Regions from separate parts of the Maritalea sp. YIW29 genome, predicted to be linked through region 2. Evidence: predicted binding sites of a transcription regulator. Region 2 holds the regulator's gene; the other holds the start of a gene.

Region 1 (9,774 bases), on a different contig from region 2:
CGCGTTCCTCGCGCCCAATTTTGCATTTGCGGAACCATTTAATATTGGTGCCAACCAGATTAGTCATTTTCAGGGTCGAGAAATCGGCAAGCCGGTTGGCAACGGACTGACATGGTATGGTGGGTTACACCTAACCGGCAATGTCAGGAACTTTGGCGGCCTTTCTGACATTACATTTACGTCCGCGGACGGCGATCTCGCCATTGTCACGGACAAAGGGCACTTTATCTCCGGGAAATTGCAATATGACCCGAAAGGTGCCCCCGAAGGCATCATCAATGCCGACATTAAGCGATTGCGAAATTCAAAGGGCGTAAAATTACCATCCACATTTTCGCGCGATCCGGAAGCAATTGACACCATTTACCGAGACGGCAAGCCCGTTGCGGTGCGCGTTGGCTTTGAGCACCTGACCCGTGTTGCAGATTTCGAATTGGACGGTACGCGCCCTGGCGGTGCGGCGCGCGAATATACAATCCCCAATTGGATCACCCGGCAACGCAATAACGGCTCAATTGAATCGCTGTGTATTGCGCCGCCAGCGTCTCCGGTTGCCGGGTCAACCCTGATGATTTTGGAAGATGTCCGCAACGATCAAGGACATAATCGTGCATGGCTTTCCGGCAAGCGTGACGGTGGAAATTTAAGTGTTCGGGCAGAAGGTGGCTATCGACCCACAGCATGTACTTTTACCCAAAACGGTGATCTCTTAATTCTTCATCGCGACATTGGAATTTTTGGCTTCTCCATGCAGCTGCGCTTGATCAAAGCTGCAGACGTGAAAGCGGGTGTTGTTTTATTTGGCGAAAAACTGCTGGAAGCTAATGGCGGCGATGTCGACAATATGGAAGGTTTGGCCACACATATTGACGGCAAAGGCGACACAATCATCACCATCCTATCTGACGATAATTTCAGAAATTGGGAACGCACCCTTTTACTTCAATTTATTTTAGAATAATAATTTTAGTACAAACGACTGATCTCGCCTAAGGTGGGCGCAACTTCCAATCAAAGCTCGAGGTAAACGGGCAACTCTAAAAGGGATAATCCATGAACATCGAACTATTGAAGCACCTGTGCGAAACACCAGGCGTGCCTGGTCGCGAAGACCGCATTCGTGCTGTCATTGAAAAAGAAGTCGAGGGTCTTTTTGACGAAGTGACCACTGACCCAATGGGGTCATTGCTTTGCAAACGCAACCCAACAGGCACACCAGCTAATCCGCCGAAAAAGATCATGCTGTTGTGCCACATGGATGAAATCGGTTTTTTGGTTTCCCACGTATCTGAAAAAGGCCATGTCTATGTCGACAATGTTGGCGGCTTTGACACACGCAACCTGTTCAGCCGTCGCGTTTTGGTTGTTACCGAAAATGGCGACTATAAAGCAGTGATGAACCCGGGCGGCAAGCCAATCCATATTCAAAGCCCTGAAGAAGGCAAAAAAATCCCAACCGTTTCTGAGTTCGTGATCGATCTTGGCTTAGGCGAAAAAACCAAAGACGTTGTGCAAGTTGGCGACTATGTGGTGATGGACGAGCCATTGCTCGATCTAGAAGACAAAGTGGTTTCTAAAGCCTTGGACAACCGCGTTGCGTGTTGGTTGGGCATCGAATCTATCCGCAAATTGGTGGCAGACAAGTCCACCCATGATTGCGAAATCCACGTGGCCTTTACCACCCAAGAAGAAGTTGGCCTGCGCGGTGCCCGCACAGCGTCCCATGCGATCCAGCCGGACATCGGCCTTGGCATCGACGTAACGCTTGCTTGTGACACCCCAGGCGTGCCTGAGCATCAATCCGTCACCGTTCAAGGCAAGGGCTTTGGCCTTCACGTGAAAGATAGCTCGTTCATCGCCGACATTGATCTGGTGCGTGATGTTGAAGCGGTGGCGAAGAAAAACGACATTCCTTACCAGCGCACCGTTCTCGCCCGTGGCGGCCAAGACGGCGCAGCGGCGCAACAAGCTGCTGCTGGAGCAAAAGCCGTCGGCATTGTTGTTGGTTGTCGCTATGTGCACACGGTCACAGAAATGATCGACAAAACGGATCTTAAAGCGGCCCGCGATATTTTGGCGGCTTACTTGGCTGCAAACTAAACAGAGCCACCTAAAACTAGAAAATTGGATCCCGTCGCATTGTTGCGGCGGGCTTTTTGGTTGATATTGGTTTGGCGGAACTGACTATTCAATGGTCAGCGCTCAGCCGTAATTCTCACCACTTGCCCATTTCGAGAATCGGTGAGCACAATGATCGATCCGTCATGATCGATCTCAACATCGCGAACGCGACCAAGTTTGGGGAGCAACCGTTCTTCGCTTGTTACCTTGTCGCCATCAAGGGTCAGCCGCACAATACCACCCGGATTAAGCGAAGAAGCAATGATGTTGCCATTCCAATCCGAAAGTTCTTCACCTGTTTTAAAGGCAAAGCCGCTGGGCGCAATTACCGGGTCCCAATAGTATCTAGGTTCTGTAAAGCCTTGGGCGCGCGGCTTACCACTGCCAACAGGGCGACCGCTATAGTTCTCACCATAGCTGACAACTGGCCAACCATAATTGGCCCCAGCTTGTAGCCTGTTCAGTTCATCACCGCCTTTAGGGCCATGGCTAAGCAACCAAATCTCGTCGGTGCCCGGGCGCAAGGCAGCGCCTTGCACATTGCGCATTCCAAGGGCGTAAATCGTGTCGATTGCCCCCTCTTGATCAATAAAGGGATTATCGCTTGGAGTTTCCCCATCCTGTGTCACCCGGATGGCTTTGCCGTAGCTCTTGTCCAAATCCTGTGCAAACACGCGCTCTCGCTCGGATGAATGGTCACCCGTTGTGATGTAGGCAAAACCGTTATGCAATACAATTCGACTGCCAAAATGCATAGGCGATGGCGAAGGAGGATGTTGGATAAATATATCCTTCAATTCCGTGAGGCTGCGCATATCGTTAGATAGGACCGCTCGGGCCGCCGCTGTCGCAGATAAATTATTGCCCATAGGTTTTGCATAGGTAAGGAAGATCACCCGGCTTTGCTCAAAGTCTGGGGCCAACGCCACATCAAGCAGTCCGCCCTGCCGCTCGGCAAATACTTCTGGTATGCCCTTAATCGGGTCTTTAACCAACTCTCCGGTTGCCGTGATAAACCGCAGCTGGCCCTTTCGCTCGCTGACCAGATAACCGCCGTTGGGCAGTTTCGCGATGCCCCAAGGGTTCGAAAGACCAGTGGCTATCATTTCTGTTTTCAAAGACATCTTCGAAGCAAGAATTGGCGCGCGGGTTTGATTTTCAAAGGCCGGGGAGAATTCGGGCACATTTTTTGCACCGCCATAAGCGTCATCCTGCGCAAATGCAGAAGTGGCCGCAAAGAGAACCAAAAGGGCGAAGGCGATTGGATTTTTCATGGTGGTGCTCCGTTAGGTAGGGTCAAACAAGTCAGCAAGCTCGCTATCGGCTTTCCCAAATCTAAACATACTTTTTGATCAATTTATGTTGCGCATTTCACCACACAAAAAAACGCCCCGACAGGATCGGGGCGCTTTGGTTGCCAAATCGCGCTCACAAACAAATTGGCTAAATCCGATAATTTCACATTCATGAATGCTATGCAGTTGCGTCCCTCACCACTTGTCGGTCTGCAATGAACCGGCGAAGCAAGTTGAACGGTGCCAATAGAGCAAAGACCATCAGCATTTTCACGAGCATATCCCCGGCAGCCAGCGAGACGTATAACGGCACTTCAGGCCCGACACTTAGGAACGGCACACCAAACCCAAGCGATGTGTCTGCTTGGTTGAAAAACTGGTCAATGCCAGAAAATGCTGGTGAGAATGCCAGTGTGAAGAAGATAACTGTGTCAATCACCGTGGCAATGCCTGATGAAATTAGCGGTGCGCGCCACCATTCGCCGTTGCGAAGTTTATCAAAGATGGAAACATCTAGAAGTTGGGCCACCAGAAATGCGGAACCCGAAGCAACAGCTATGCGTGGGTCGGCAAGTTTGAGCGACAGATAAACCGCCAACGAAAAGCCGACCAATACGACAATGCGCGCCGATTTCGGACCGAAATGGCGGTTGGTCAGGTCTGTTACCAAAAATGCAAATGGGTAAGTGAAGGCACCCCAAGTCAGGATCTCATTGAGATCAAACATGCCAAGTTGAAAATCAACAGGATGAGAAACAAGGAAGTTCGATGAAACAACAACGATTGCCATTGCCACAATTGCAATCAAAAAGCGAGTGAGCATGAAAATGCACCTCTATTTTACGCAGCAATTCCGGCAAAAGACCGGCGCCACTTAGAAAAGAAAATACCGCGAAACATTATGTTGCGCGGTATCAAATTTGAATTCTTTAGAAGAACCGTTTCCTTAAGACGCAAGCGCCTGACGAAGTTCTTTTTTCACACCCAATGCGCGATCTGACAATTCAGTGTCTTTCGCTTTAAGCAAATAAGCGTCCAAGCCACCGCGGTGCTCAACTGTACGCAAAGCCGCTGCAGAAACCTTAAGTTTCACATTGCGGCCCAAAGCTTCAGACATCAAAGTCACATTGCACAAGTTTGGCAAAAATTTACGGCGAGTCCGGTTGAGCGCGTGGCTCACATTATTGCCAGACATCACACCTTTGCCAGAAAGTTCACAACGACGTGCCATGTTTTTTGTTCCCGTTCGATCCATAAAACCTGAATTGTCTCGTGCATTACGCCGAGCCCGATAGGTCTCAATTATATGAAAAAGTCGCGTTTAAATAGATAATGGGCTGGCATTAGTCAAGCACTTCTGTTGATTTTACATCGTGAAATGCCTTGAAAGCGTCATTCCATGTCGGCACTGTAAAAAATCAGTGATTCGTAAAACCAGTTCGCATTAGCCAAGGAGCGACCGACATCGTGGCCGCATACCCCTTACAAACTCTTTTCCGCACCCTTCTTACCCTACTTATCTTCGCATTGTTACCCACAAACGGGTTCGCTGCGTCATTAGACAGCCAAGCACGATATGTGGTCACCTTACGTGGGGTCAATATTGCGGAAGTTGGGGTGAGCTTTAAGGATGACGGCAACAATTACAGCGTCAACATTAGTGGTGATGTTTCTGGTCTTGCATCTTTGGTGGCGGCAGGTACAGCAAGACTGACATCAAGCGGTTCTTCAAGTGGCAAACAGCTTCAATCCAATCGGTTCCTATTGGAAACCAAAACCAGCGCCGACACGTTCACCGTTCAATTCCAAGCCAACAACGGCAATGTCACCAGCATGCAAGTGGTGCCACCCCTAAGCCAAAACAACAACCGTGTGCCCGTTGTCTCAAAACATCGCCGTGGCATCAACGATCCAGTTGCGGCATTTCTTGTGAAGGCCGACACGTTAGGCCCAGAAGTCTGCAACCACAATTTCAATGTCTATACCGGCGTTGAGCGATATGATCTCGATCTCAAATTCGCTGAAAAGCAAACCGCCACATCCAAACGCACTGGATATCAGGGGCCTGTGATGTTGTGCACCATGCGCTACAAGCCAATTTCTGGCCACTTCACCAATTCGGACACCACCAATTACATGAAAAGCAACCAGCGCTTTCTGATCTGGTACGCCCCTTTGGGCAACTCCGGCTATATGATTCCCTATCGGGTTTTGGTCGGCACGGCTTTTGGCGACTTGTCCATGGTACTCACCCGGCTAAATTACTAAAAAACCTCGAGATTTTGGCTCAGTTCCATTAACCATAAACGCCTGAAGCGCGTTCTCGTTTCGACACGTCAATTTCTTTTTGGTAAAAATTCGCCCTAAATGCCCCACATTTCCAACGCCAGAAGTTAACGCCACAAATAAAACCACATTGCCGCTGTTCAAACTAATGCAACATTCATTATCAAATGCCCCAAATTAATTGATTTGAAACTCAAATGAACGCCGGTCGGCAATTTCAAGGGCGAAAAATGAACGATTTTCAAAAAATAGTGGCCCATTGCACTTCGACCCACCATATAATGTGGAGAACGAAATCAGAATCAACACAGAACCGCGATTCGGTCCGTGTTCGTTCTCGTTTCGTACCAGAAGTAAATCCAGCGCTGCTTTAACCCGCTGTCCTGTCCCAAAAAAAGACAGTTATTGCAGCTACTTTAAGGACGCCGGAGCAATTTATGACGACCCACTTCACCACGGGAACCGTTAAGGCCATTTTGGGGCCAACAAACACCGGAAAAACCCACTTTGCCGTTGAACGTATATTGGCGCACCGTTCGGGTATGATTGGTTTACCTTTGCGCCTGCTGGCACGCGAAGTCTATCAACGTCTTGTGGACCGGGTTGGCACAGGCGCGGTGGCCCTTGTGACCGGTGAAGAACGTATCGTGCCCAAAGGCGCAAGATATTGGGTGGCAACTGTAGAGGCCATGCCCACCGACTTGGTTGTTGAATGTGTAGCCGTCGATGAAATCCAAACCGCAACCCATCTTGATCGTGGGCACATATTTACGGATCGCATCTTAAACGTGCGCGGCACGCAAGAAACGCTTTTGCTAGGTGCCGCAACCATGGCACCCATCATCGCCGCGCTTTTGCCGAATGCCGAAATCATCATGCGACCAAGGTTTTCTGAGCTCACTTACGCGGGTTCAAAAAAAATCACCCGGCAGCCTCGTCGATCAGCCATTGTCGCATTCTCGGCAAACGAAGTTTACGCCATCGCAGAACTAATTCGACGCCAGCGCGGCGGCGCGGCTGTGGTGATGGGCGCCCTGAGCCCGCGGACCCGTAATGCGCAGGTTGAACTCTATGAAAATGGTGAAGTTGATTTTTTGGTCGCCACCGACGCTATCGGCATGGGACTTAACTTAGATATCAACCATGTCGCGTTTGCTGCAGATATGAAGTTTGATGGCAAGCAGATGCGCCCGCTCACCCCGGCGGAGTTCTCCCAAATTGCTGGGCGTGCTGGCCGCCACAAACGCAATGGCACATTTGGCGTCACCGGCGGCGCTGAAAGTTTTACACCCGAATTGGTCGAACAACTCGAAGCCCATCAATTCGAACCGGTCAAAATGCTGCAATGGCGCAATATGAAGCTGGATTTCTCATCCTTCACTGCATTGCAGCGTTCTCTAGATATGCGCTCGACCCACAAAAAACTCACCAATGTACCGGTTGCAAAAGACCAGCTGGGGTTAGAGTTTTTGATGCGTCACCCCGATATTGGGCCCAAATCGGGCAAAACTCTCACCCATCTTGCATGGGAATGCGCGTCAATTCCGGACTATCGGAACATCTCGCCGGCCCAACATGGTGAGATAATTGCCACAATTTTTGCAAATCTTGCGCAATCTGAAACAATTAGCGAAGACTGGATTGCCGAACAGGTCAGGTTTTGCGACAATGACAATGGTGAAATTGACACCTTGTCCAATCGGATCAAACAAATTCGAACCTGGACATTCGTTGCAAACCGAAAAAATTGGCTCAAAGACCCTACCTATTGGCGTGAAAAAACAAAAGAGATTGAAAACTCCCTATCAGACGCATTACATAAGCGTCTTATGCAGCGATTTATCGATCGTCGCACGAGTGTTTTAATGCGCCATTTAAGAGATAAACAAATGACGGCTCCAGAAGTATCACAAAGCGGCGAAGTTTCCTTGGAGGGCCAAGCGATTGGCTCTATTGAAGGATTTCGATTTACCCTCTCATCTCAAGATGGCGGCGAAACCAAAGGCTTGCGCTCTGCCGCAAGCGTTGCAATTGCGCCCGAGATCAAAAAGAGAGCGGAAAAAGTTACCGATTCGCCCAACGACGAGTTTGTTTTAACCGCAGATGGCCTCATCCGTTGGCGCGGCGAGGTTATTGCTGAACTATCTCCAGGCGATGACATCCTGACGCCACGTTTGGTTATTCTGGCCGACGAAAGCCTCACTGGCCCAGATCTCGGATCCGTGCAAGATCGATTAGATCTATGGCTTCGCCATGCGGTGAACACGCAACTTGAACAGTTGATCGCGTTGAAAAATCCTGCCGAGTTAGAAGGCACCGCACGCGGTGTTGCCTTCCGCTTATCAGAAAGCTTGGGCGTTATTCCGCGAACAGAGATCGCTGATGACGTTAAATCTCTAGACCAAGACGTGCGTGGCATCATGCGCAAAATGGGCATAAAATTTGGCGCCTACCACATTTATTTGCCGCTTTCGCTAAAACCAGCGCCTCGCGAAATCGCACTGATTCTTTGGGCATTGAAAAATGGTGGCGTCCGTCAGACGGGCGTGCGCGAGTTGCCGCAAATCATTCTTTCTGGCCGTACGTCAATTGATACTGATCCAGAAGTCGCGAAAGAGCTTTACGAAATTGCTGGGTTCAAGGTGACCGGCAACCGCGCAGTGCGTGTGGATATTCTTGAACGGTTGGCCGATCTTATTCGCCCGCTGATTGCATTTGACCCCAAACGCAACCAAGACACGCCGCCCGAAGGCGCGGCTGATGGCAACGGGTTCCGTGTAACGGTTGAAATGACATCATTGCTTGGCTGTGCTGGCGAAGAGTTTTCTACCGTGCTGGCTTCACTTGGATACAAGGTGACACGCACGCCGATTGAAGCTGAAACTGCTGAACCGATCACCAACGATAATGAAAAGCCAGCGAGCGCAGAAGTGACGGCTGAGCCGGTGACTGAAGCGGCAAACAATAACGAAGAAACAACCCCAGCTGAAGCTGCGGAGGGTGACGACAAAACGACGGCCGCCGCTGAGCCCATTGAGCCACAGTTCGACGAAGTTTGGCATCCAGCGCCGCGCCGAAACAACAAGCAGTTCCAAGGCAAAAAGCGCGAGCAAAATCGCAACCAGAATGCTCAGGGCAAAGGCCAAAAATCCGGCAAGCCCAACAACAAGAACAATCAGCATCAAAAGCGAAACGCGAAACCGGCGCCAAAATCTAAGCCGATTGATCCAGATTCGCCATTTGCAGCCCTTGCTGCACTAAAGAAATAGCCAACGAACTAATGGGTGAACCGGAACTAAGGCAAAGACTAGATAAGTGGCTTTGGTTCACCAGATGCGCAAAAACCCGCACACTTGCCCAGAAGTTGGTGAATGGCGGTCATGTGCGCGTCAATTCAGATAGATGCATCAATGCAGCCGCAAAAGTGAAAGTTGGTGATGTGCTCACCATCACGCTCCCGCGCGGCATTCGCATTCTTAAAATGCTAGATCCAGGTGAGAAAAGACAGTCCGCAACTTTGGCCGCCCAACTTTATGAAGACCTGAGCCCACCGCCATTGCCCAAGTCCACAGAGCCCCGCCCGCTGCCTCAAGCAGTGCGTGAAAAAGGCGCAGGTCGGCCGACAAAGCGCGAAAGACGTGAGACAGACCAGCTGAAAACGCCGGATTGAAACAGCATTTCCTCTTTTGCCCTAGGATTGAAAAGCGTTACTCAAAACCGCTCTTGCGCTTATCGCAAAAATTCATTAGCCAATAGACCGACAGTTTTCTCGCTAGGCTGGAAAGATTGGGGCAGTTTAAGTCCAGTTGCACTTTCCCAACGGCCATGGCGAAAATATTCACCTAACGGAACTCACCTATGACCTACATCGTCACCGACAATTGTATCAAATGCAAATATATGGACTGCGTTGAAGTCTGCCCCGTCGATTGTTTCTATGAGGGCGAGAACATGTTGGTCATTCACCCTGACGAATGTATCGATTGTGGCGTGTGTGAACCTGAATGTCCTGCCGAAGCGATTTTGCCCGATACAGAGCCGGGCCAAGAAGCTTGGTTGGAACTCAATACCA
Region 2 (9,774 bases):
TTGGTGACCATGTGGTCATCGTCAATCATGTGGCGCTTGCTGGCCATGTTACGGTCGATGAGCACGCTATTGTTGGCGGCCTAAGCGGCGTTCATCAATTTGTTCGCATTGGCGCGCATTCGATCATCGGTGCGATGAGCATGGTCGAGAACGATGTCATTCCATTTGGCTCCGTTTTGGGCAACCGTGCTTATTTGGGCGGACTGAACCTTGTTGGCTTGAAGCGACGGAACTTCGACCGTGAGGAAATTCATACGCTGCGGGCTGCTTATCGGATGATTTTTTCCAATGAGGGTACGCTTCGTGAGCGGGTAGAAGACGCTGCTGACATATTCAATGGCCACGAACTTGTTGATGTTGTTGTGAACTTCGTTCGCAAGCCGTCGGAACGCTCGCTATGCATGCCGAAAAACGGCGTTGGTTCGAATGAGTAAACTCGCACTGTTTGTGGGACATGGTGAACTGGCAATGGCGGCAGAACAGGCTGTCCGCCAGCAATATGGCCATGAATTTGTTGTCTGGTCCATGATTGGCAAGGCAGCTGAAGCGAATGACAATGTGAATGTTGGCGACCCGTCTTCTCTTATTGATCGGCTTCGCGCTGAGAATGTTGATGTGCTATGTGCTGTCGGCGGTGTGGATTTGTCGCCAGAACTTAGGGCCAATGTGGGCAAATATCTGGTCGAACATTATGCGGGTAAGCTGGATATTTCTGACATGGGTCTAGAAACGGCGTACCGCACCATCGCAAAAGACGCTCGTGTCGCCATAAAAGGCATTCATGAGCTGGTTCCCGAGCTTCTCGCTGGCCCCGGTCAGTTTGCTGGTCCAAATGTAGACCTTGAAACGAACGTAGTCGGAAACATGGTGCAACTGGCCCGAACTGTTGCGCGAACAGACCTGGGCCAATCTGTAGTCTTTCATGGGCTTCGACCCATCGCAGCAGAAGATGTGCTGGGCACGGATATGCTGCTTGAGCGGGTCAAAGTGATCGCGGAGAAACTGAACATCCCCTCTGGTGAAATGATCCTCGTGAAGGTTGCAAAACCACAACAAAGTGGACTTGGTGACATGCCGACAATTGGGCCAAAAACGCTAGAAAACTGCGCAATTGCTGGTGTCGGGTCGATCATCGTTGAAGGACAGAAATGCCTGATCGCGGATCGTCAAAAATTTGTAGAACTGGCGCAAGAACTGGACGTTAGTGCGTTTGGGTGGGGATAAAGGTGCGCCTTTTTGTTGTTGCAGGTGAAAGTTCTGGCGACCAACTGGGCGCTGATTTAGTTGCTAGACTGCGTAAAAAGACGGATGTCCAACTTCTAGGTGTTGGTGGACCTGCGCTTGAAGGCGAGGGGTTAAGTTCCCTGTTTCCCATGAGTGATTTGGCGGTTATGGGATGGCGCGATGTCTATATGCGTTTGCCCAAATTACTCTGGCGACTAAAACAGACAGCGGACGCGATTATCGCGCAACGTCCTGATATTGTTGTTCTAATTGACAGCCAGGAATTTTCGAACCGTGTCGCTGCGCGCGTGCGCAAGGCGCGGCCTAATATAAAAATTGTTCTTTATGTTGCACCATCAGTTTGGGCCTGGAAGCCTGAGCGGGCAAAAGAAATTGTGCCGCTTTACGATGAAATTCTGGGTGTTTTGCCTTTTGAACCGGCGGTCTTTAAACGGCTCGGCGGGCCTGCTTGCCATTATGTTGGCCACATTGGTGAGCGTTTAATCCGCGAGGATAATGATGTCACCCAAAGTCAATTTTTGCTTTTGCCGGGTAGTCGAATTGGTGAAATCAAACGCAACCTTGGTCAGATGAAAGTCAGCTTGCATTGGCTGCACGATACACATGAAACTGTTCCGCTTTGTCTCGCAACGGTCCCGAACATGTCCCGGAACGTTTCTGATATTTTGCAGGACGACAAGGTACAAATTGGCGAGGGGCGCGAAACGTTCAAGACTTTCGTAAAAGGTGCGAAAACCGCAATCGCTGTGTCGGGTACAGCAACTTTGGAAATTGGGTTTGCGGATGTGCCACACGTCACAACATATCTGGCTGAGCCGAAACAAATTCGCGCCTATGAGGAGAATGGTCGTCCATTGATCAACCTCAACAACATTATCTTGGGCCGAAAACTCATTCCAGAAATAGTCGGCACGCAAAATTTATCTGAAGGCATCCTGCGCGAAGTACAGAACTTGATGAGTGGTGATGCGGCAATGGCAGATCAGCTTGCCGGGCTTGAAGAAATGCGCTCCAAAATGAAAGAAGGGGAGCCAGAGGCTCCCCGTCAAAATCCCGAAGATCGAATAATCGAACTTTTGAATTAGCGCTGTGCAATATCCACATAATCGCGCGCTGTTTCGCCAGTATATAGCTGACGAGGACGGCCGATTTTTTGTTTTGGATCTTCGATCATTTCTGCCCATTGTGATGTCCAGCCAACAGTTCTCGCTAGGGCGAAAATTGCAGTGAACATTGAAGTTGGGAAGCCAATCGCGTCCAAAATAATGCCTGAATAGAAATCAACATTTGGATAGAGTTTCTTCTCGATGAAGTACTCGTCTTCCAATGCAATTCGCTCAAGCTCTTGTGCAACCTGCAATGTTGGGTTGTTTTCAACACCCAGCTCAGCAAGAACTTCTTTCGCGGTTTGCTGCATGACCGTAGCGCGTGGATCGAAGTTTTTGTAAACGCGGTGGCCAAAGCCCATCAAACGGAATGGGTCTGATTTGTCTTTTGCGCGTGCCACAAATTCAGGAATGCGATCAACGGTGCCGATTTCACGTAGCATGCTCAAGCAAGCTTCGTTAGCGCCGCCATGTGCAGGGCCCCAAAGTGACGCTACACCGGCAGCAATACACGCAAATGGATTTGCATGTGATGAGCCTGCAAGGCGCACAGTCGAGGTCGAGGCGTTTTGCTCGTGATCAGCGTGAAGCGTGAAAATTCGGTCCATCGCTTTAGCGATGGTCGGCGAAACTTCATACTCTTCTGCTGGAACAGCAAAACACATGCGCAAGAAGTTGGATGCGTAATCCAGGTCGTTGCGCGGCGACACAAATGGTTGGCCAACTGAATATTTGTAGGCCCAAGCCACAATCGTTGGGATCTTCGCGATTAGCCTATGCGAAGCAATAACGCGCTGCGCCGGATCCGTAATATCAGTTGAATCGTGGTAGAATGCAGACATTGCACCAACGGCGCCACAAACGATGGCCATTGGGTGCGCGTCGCGCCGGAAACCTTCAAAGAACTTGACCATTTGCTGATGCAACATAGTGTGTCTTGTGACGGTGTTGGAAAACTCAGCAAACTGTTCAGCGGTTGGCAATTCACCCTTTAGGAGCAAATATGAAACTTCCAAAAAGCTTGATTTGTCGGCAAGTTGCTCGATTGGGTAGCCGCGGTACAATAGAGTACCTTTGCCACCGTCAATATATGTAATTGCTGATTCTGTTGATCCGGTGGATGTGTATCCAGGATCGAAAGTGAAATGCCCGGTTTGGGCGTACAAAGAACGGATATCGATAACGTCTGGACCTACTGATCCAGAAAGTATGGGGAATTCATAACTTTTGCCATCAATTTCTAATTTTGCAATCCGATCGGTCATATAAATAGGCCTCCTTCAAGATTTCAAAAAAATAGACTCAGCGAAGCGTCCCCACAAACGTAAGCGTCGTCGACCTGCAAATCAGGTTGCGCATGAGGTAACGGATTTGGCGCCAAATCGCAAGCGATGAACGCCAATCCGATACCAAATTGCGTGTTTATACCGCAGTGGTTTCGCTGAGGCGGGACAAACTTTCTTCTTGGCCAAGGAGCAACAGAACGTCGAAACAACCAGGCGACGCATTTTTGGCCGTTACAGCGGCTCTAAGTGGTTGAGCCACCTTACCAAATTTAATCTCATTTTGCTCCGCAAAGGCGCGAAGTGCAGAATCAATGCCGTCATGAGACCAATCATTTAGGCCGCGAAGAATGGGTTCAACCTTGCGCAAAATTTCCAATGAATCGCCTTGGGTCGCTGCCAAAGCCTTATCTTCAAAGGTAAGCGGCCGGGCGGCGAAAATGAACTCAGCGGCTTTATTTAGTTCAAGAATTGTTTTGGCGCGGGTTTTAAGCGCGGGAAGGGCTGCTTTGACGGTTTCTGCATGCTCGATTAGGCCAGCAAGTGCGGTCTCGTCTTTGATTTCTTTGGCTAGTGAAACCATTAGATCATACAGTCGCTCCTCGTCGATTGCCTTAATATAGTGTGCGTTGACGTTTTCCATTTTGGTGAAATCGATGCGGCTGGCGCCCTTGTTCAACCCATCATAGGAGAACCATTCGATGAATTGCTCGGATGTGAAAATTTCCTCGTCGCCGTGGGCCCAACCGAGCCGCGCAAAATAATTGCGGATTGTTTCAGGTAGATAACCCATGCGTCGATAGTCTTCGACACCCAGTGCACCGTGACGCTTTGATAGTTTTGCACCGTCTGGTCCGTGAATGAGTGGCGTGTGTGCCATAACGGGGATGCGCCAGTCCATTGCGTTGAAGATGGTGATTTGACGAGCAGAATTTACCAAATGGTCGTCGCCGCGCAGAATGTGCGTGACACCCATATCGTGATCGTCAACGACAACAGCTAGCAGATAAGTCGGGGTGCCGTCTGACCGCAGAATTACGAAATCATCCAGATTTTCGGCTTTGAAACGCACATCGCCTTGAACTTTATCATGAACGATGATTTCGCCTTCAGTCGGGGCTTTGATGCGCACAACGAATGGCGCATCGGCCGGGGCGTCGCTCTCAGGTCGATCGCGCCAACGGCGATCATAGACCATTGGGCGGCCGTCAGCTTTCGCCTGCTCACGCATTTGCGTCAGCTCTTCAGCCGTCGCATAGCATTTATAAGCTTTGCCTTCGGCCAATAATTGGTTGGCAACTTCCGTGTGGCGACCAATGTTTTTCGACTGATAGATAGGCTCACCAGCATAATCTAGGCCAAGCCAGTCCATGCCCGTGATAATGGCCGCAATTGCTTCGTCGGTTGAACGTTCTTTGTCGGTATCCTCGATACGGAGCAACATTTCACCGCCAAGGGATTTGGCCAGCGCCCAGTTAAATAGGGCGGTGCGGGCGTTGCCAATGTGCAAAAATCCGGTTGGTGACGGCGCGAACCGTGTGATCACTTTTTCTGTCATGCTGAATGTTCTCAATTATAAAATGAAGACTGAAGCCTACAACTGTTGCCGGTTTGGTTCGGCAATGCTGGCGAATTTTTGCCGCATGTGTAACATAAGCGGAATATTGCGCAAGATAGAGGCGAGCTAATGGCCACTTTTGAAAGCGAAACGATACTTAAAAGCCATACTCAATTGTCGCCCAAGGGTGACGAACCTGTTCGCCTGCGCCAAAAATCAAACCCGGAAATCCAAACTTCTCCGGTTGTTTCATTTAAGAGCGCTGTTTCTCGGGCGATCTATCATCGCCAATTTATCGTACTTGTGCCGTTTGCGCTGATTGTCGGCATTTCTCTCTATAAGAATGTCCGGTTTGAGCCTAACCCGCTTGCGGTTCTGCTTGTTTTAAGTGTGTTGGCTATCGGGTTTGTTTGGCAACGGTTGAGGCAAAAGACGGGAAGGGCGCTTGCCCTAATCTTGGCAATTTGGAGTGGCTATGGATTGATTGCTTTAAGCGCTCAGTGGTTCGGCACAAAGATGATCAGCTATCCAATGGCCGTGAATGAGCTAACCGGTCAGATTGTTCAGCGCACGTCCATTCAAGGTGGGCGCGAACGGCTAGTGATCGAGCAGCTTGGTGGTGACGCGCGACTAGAAAATGTTCGCCGACTGCGCCTGAATGTAAAAGCAGATCATTTTGATCCTGAAAGAGTCTTTCAACTCGGTGATCGGATCATGCTGCGGGCGCGGATAATACCTGTGCCAAAACCGGTTTATCCGGATAGTTATGATGCGCAGTTTCATAGCTTTTTTGCTGGGATCGGCGGGTTCGCCAGTTCCCTTGGGCCAGCAAAAGTGACTTCACCGGGGGGCAAATCAATTGCCGCGCAAGTTGATGGTGTCCGGTGGTCGATTGGCGAACGGCTGGATCAGTATTTGTCCAAGCAGCAAGCAGGCATTGCCCGGGCGCTGATTATTGGAGATCAATCCGGCATTGCCAGTGAATTGCGCGAGCAAATTGCCAATGCCGGTTTGGCCCATGTGCTGGCAATTTCTGGATTGCATCTGACTTTGGTGGTCGGCAGTGTTTTTATATTGGTTCTATTTTTGATTTTGCAGGTGAGCCGTCGCGACAGGTTGATCAAGCCAATGGCGGCGATGTTCGCCATAGGGGTAGCAGTTGCCTATCTTTTGATTTCAGGGTCAAATTTGGCAACCCAACGCGCGACGTTGATGTTGGTGTTGGCATTTGTGGCCATCATTGCGGGTCGGCGCGCGATCACCATGCGCAACGTCGCGCTTGCTGCCATTTGCATTATCGTATTGTTTCCGCACGAGATTTTTAAACCAGGATTTCAACTGTCTTTTGCTGCTGTGGTAGGCTTAGTCGCTGTTTATGCGGGCATTGGCCGGTCGGCAATTATCTTCCCGTATTGGGCGAAGTTGTTTGGCGGCATTGCGCTGACGAGTCTAATTGCAGGGATTGCAACTGCGCCTGTCGCCGCCGTACATTTTCAACAATTCGCACCATTGGGTTTAATCGGAAACCTAATTGCTGTTCCCATTGTTGGGTTCTTCGTCTTACCATGTGGCCTGATTTCAGTATTGCTGATGCCTGTTGGCCTTGAAGGACCGTTCCTGATGTTAATGGGAGCGGGGATCGACACGATTGTACACATCGCGAAATATATTTCGACGATAAGCGCAGAGTTCACACAGACACCTATGTTGGCGCGTTGGGTTTTGCCGGCTTGTTTGTTGATGTTGGGCTGGTTGAGCTTTTTTCACGGCAGGATAAAATTTTTGGCGCCAATTGCCTTCGCGCTATGCTTGTTTGCCTTCGGTCCAGCTAAGCATCCATTTGCGGTGATTTCAGACAGCACGCAGGCGATCATCATCAATCATGGTACAACATTTGCGCAACTGGGCCGCAAGTCGAATAGTTTTACAACAAGGGCGTGGGCAGAGCGGTTTGGCGCAAACTTGCTAGATGATGACGCCATTGGTGGCTGCGATCGCCATGGCTGCAGTGCTCAGGTTGAAGGTGTGGTGATCTCAGCGGTAAAAGACAGCGTTGGCTTAAGAGAAGATTGCTCTGTTGCCGACATTTTGATCGTAAGGCAACGGCGCTCTGTCAGCTGTCCCAATGCGTTGGTCATCACACAAAGAGAACTTGATGACTTTGGCGTTGCGATATTGTTCAGAAATAGCGTAGGCGAAATTGAGGTAAAATGGGCGCTGCACGATCACAACCGTCCTTGGCGTCCGTGAGCCAACATCAATCAAAAAAGACCCGAGCAACCAATGCATAAAGCGTAGTTGTCGGGCCAAGTGTTCGCAATCGGGGATGTTGGGACCACGAGGTCACAACGGGGTCAGTACTTGCGAAATAAACCAACCAATCGTCCCTGAACCGCTACTTGGTCAGGGCCGAAAATTCTTGTTTCATATGCTGGGTTTGCTGCTTCAAGGGCAACAGACTGCCCCTTTTTGCGCAAACGTTTCAGTGTCGCTTCTTCGTCATCGACCAAGGCGACAACAATTTCGCCGTTGCTGGCAGTGACTTGTTTCTTGATCAGCACCGTATCGCCGTCAAAAATGCCCGCATCGATCATCGAATCGCCACTAACTTCCAGCGCGTAATGTTCACCGCCGGCAAGCATTTCTGGGGGCACAGAAATGGTGTGGCTTTGTTCCTGAATTGCAGCAATTGGAACACCCGCCGCAATCCGACCCATAACAGGGATCGTAACCGGAGCGTCAGTATTCTCGTCCTGAGCAATTGGAGCCGCTGAAACTGGTTCACGCGCTCTGCCCAGGTCACCTTGAATGACACTTGGCTCAAACTTGGACTTCTTGCCACCAAGGGAAGGGTTCATACTGTCTGGCAAGCGAACCACTTCCATTGCACGCGCCCGATTGGGCAGACGACGAATAAATCCGCGCTCTTCCAGAGCTGTAATTAGACGGTGAATACCGGACTTAGATTTCAAATCCAATGCATCCTTCATTTCATCAAATGAGGGAGGTACGCCACTTTCCTTCATGCGCTCATGAATAAACATCAGCAGTTCATGTTGCTTGCGGGTCAACATTTTGAAGTCCTTTACAGCCTGATTTAGAATCGGAACAAATGTTGAACAACTATAACTGTTCTTTATATGTTCTGCAAGTGGGTCAAAATTTGGCGAAATGATGAGGCTCTCTAACTGTGTGTTCGAATTGCAACATTTCAGATGTGTGTGCCACAAAGTCGCGCAAATGGGTTGCAAATCACGGCAACGTGAGTGTATTGCACAATTGTCTTTAATCAGGCTGGTCCCGCCAGCCACAACGCCAAGGAGGTTTTTATGTTCAATTCACAAACACTTCTGGCAACTTGTTTGCCAGTTTAACACTAGCGCAACCGATCCTTCGCCCAGCGTCCAAGCTGCGGCCGTCTAAGGTTCATCTTTTCAAACTCCCATAGTCTACGCGTGGCGTGGACTATCAACAATCAGTCGCTGTCATTTTCCGCGCTGCATCTGCGCGCGGCGATTTCAGCACAATTATATTCAAAATTAGGAGCGGCGAAGCTTTGTGCTTTTTGCCGAGCGAATACACATGAAAAAACAACATGCAATATCTGAGCAATATTTCGAACGATTAGGTCGGTACCTACGTGTCTTTTTGAACTATTTGGAGGCTCGTCAAAAACGCAAGATTGCGCGAGCCTATTATTTAGGAGCTGGCGATTTGAGCCCGCACATAAGAAAAGATATAGGGCTTGGAAATGAGAACAAACACTTCTAATAAACTTCGTATGAAGGGGCGGGCAATTGGGCACCGCCCCTTTATTTATTGTGGTGCGGGTTCAGTTTGCGCGCCTGATAGTTTCTTGGCGTTCGGCGACAGGAAAAACGCAATCACAAAAAGAACCGTCATCACCAGAACAATGGTTGGGGCAGGGGCGCTATCGATGAAAAAGGCAATATAGACACCCAAGAATGAAGAGCCGACGCATAAGAGTAATGCCCAGACCAACATTTGACCAATTCGGCGGGTGATAAGGTATGCAATTGCGCCGGGTGCAACCAAGAGCGCAATCGCGAGAATAATGCCAACCGCTTTCAGCGCTGCCACGACACTTAGCGAAATGACCGCCAATAGACCATAATGCAGCCATTTAACGGGCAGACCGATGGCGCTAGCATGTTGCGGGTCAAAGATGTAAAGCAGCAAGTCGCGCCAACGAAATGCAATCAGCACAGCAATAAGGGCTGAAATGATGCCGGTTTCGAACAGGTCATAGAGGCTGATGCCCAACATATCGCCGAACAGAATATGGTCTAGGTGAACGTCGGTTTCAATTTTCGTGTAGAGCACGATGCCAAGGCCGAACATGCCGGAAAATACGACCCCCATGACCGTATCTTCTTTAACGCGCGAATTTTCGGTGATGTATCCGGTTGAAATCGCGCAGGTCATACCCGCCACGAACGCCCCGATGGCAAGGGGGATACTCAAAATGTAAGCCAGCACAATACCGGGCAGCACTGCGTGTGAGATCGCATCGCCCATCAACGACCAACCCTTTAGGACCAAAAAGCACGATAAAAGCGCG

Evidence for each region. The regulator LexA, encoded in region 2, represses DNA repair genes until DNA is damaged. The targets are predictions, from matches to a motif close to TGTTCNNNNTGTGTTCNG.
Region 1: the regulator LexA is predicted to act here: its motif matches at 6,035-6,052, upstream of AC2D8L_RS13225 (helicase-related protein).

Annotation. Positions count from the first base shown of each region.
Region 1 is NZ_JBXVVF010000002.1:812,499-822,272, reverse strand. It holds gene AC2D8L_RS13255 (esterase-like activity of phytase family protein) at 1-961, shown strand, start outside; gene AC2D8L_RS13250 (M42 family metallopeptidase) at 1,054-2,100, shown strand; gene AC2D8L_RS13245 (PQQ-dependent sugar dehydrogenase) at 2,196-3,395, opposite strand; gene AC2D8L_RS13240 (VUT family protein) at 3,595-4,239, opposite strand; gene rpmB (50S ribosomal protein L28) at 4,363-4,647, opposite strand; gene AC2D8L_RS13230 (DUF3108 domain-containing protein) at 4,884-5,684, shown strand; gene AC2D8L_RS13225 (helicase-related protein) at 6,140-8,971, shown strand; gene AC2D8L_RS13220 (RNA-binding S4 domain-containing protein) at 8,983-9,372, shown strand; gene fdxA (ferredoxin FdxA) at 9,561-9,774, shown strand, end outside.
Region 2 is NZ_JBXVVF010000001.1:930,608-940,381, forward strand. It holds gene lpxA (acyl-ACP--UDP-N-acetylglucosamine O-acyltransferase) at 1-434, shown strand, start outside; gene lpxI (UDP-2,3-diacylglucosamine diphosphatase LpxI domain-containing protein) at 427-1,224, shown strand; gene AC2D8L_RS04565 (lipid-A-disaccharide synthase) at 1,227-2,330, shown strand; gene gltA (citrate synthase) at 2,327-3,616, opposite strand; gene gltX (glutamate--tRNA ligase) at 3,774-5,192, opposite strand; gene AC2D8L_RS04580 (ComEC/Rec2 family competence protein) at 5,322-7,442, shown strand; gene lexA (transcriptional repressor LexA) at 7,547-8,266, opposite strand; gene AC2D8L_RS04590 (metal ABC transporter permease) at 9,009-9,774, opposite strand, start outside.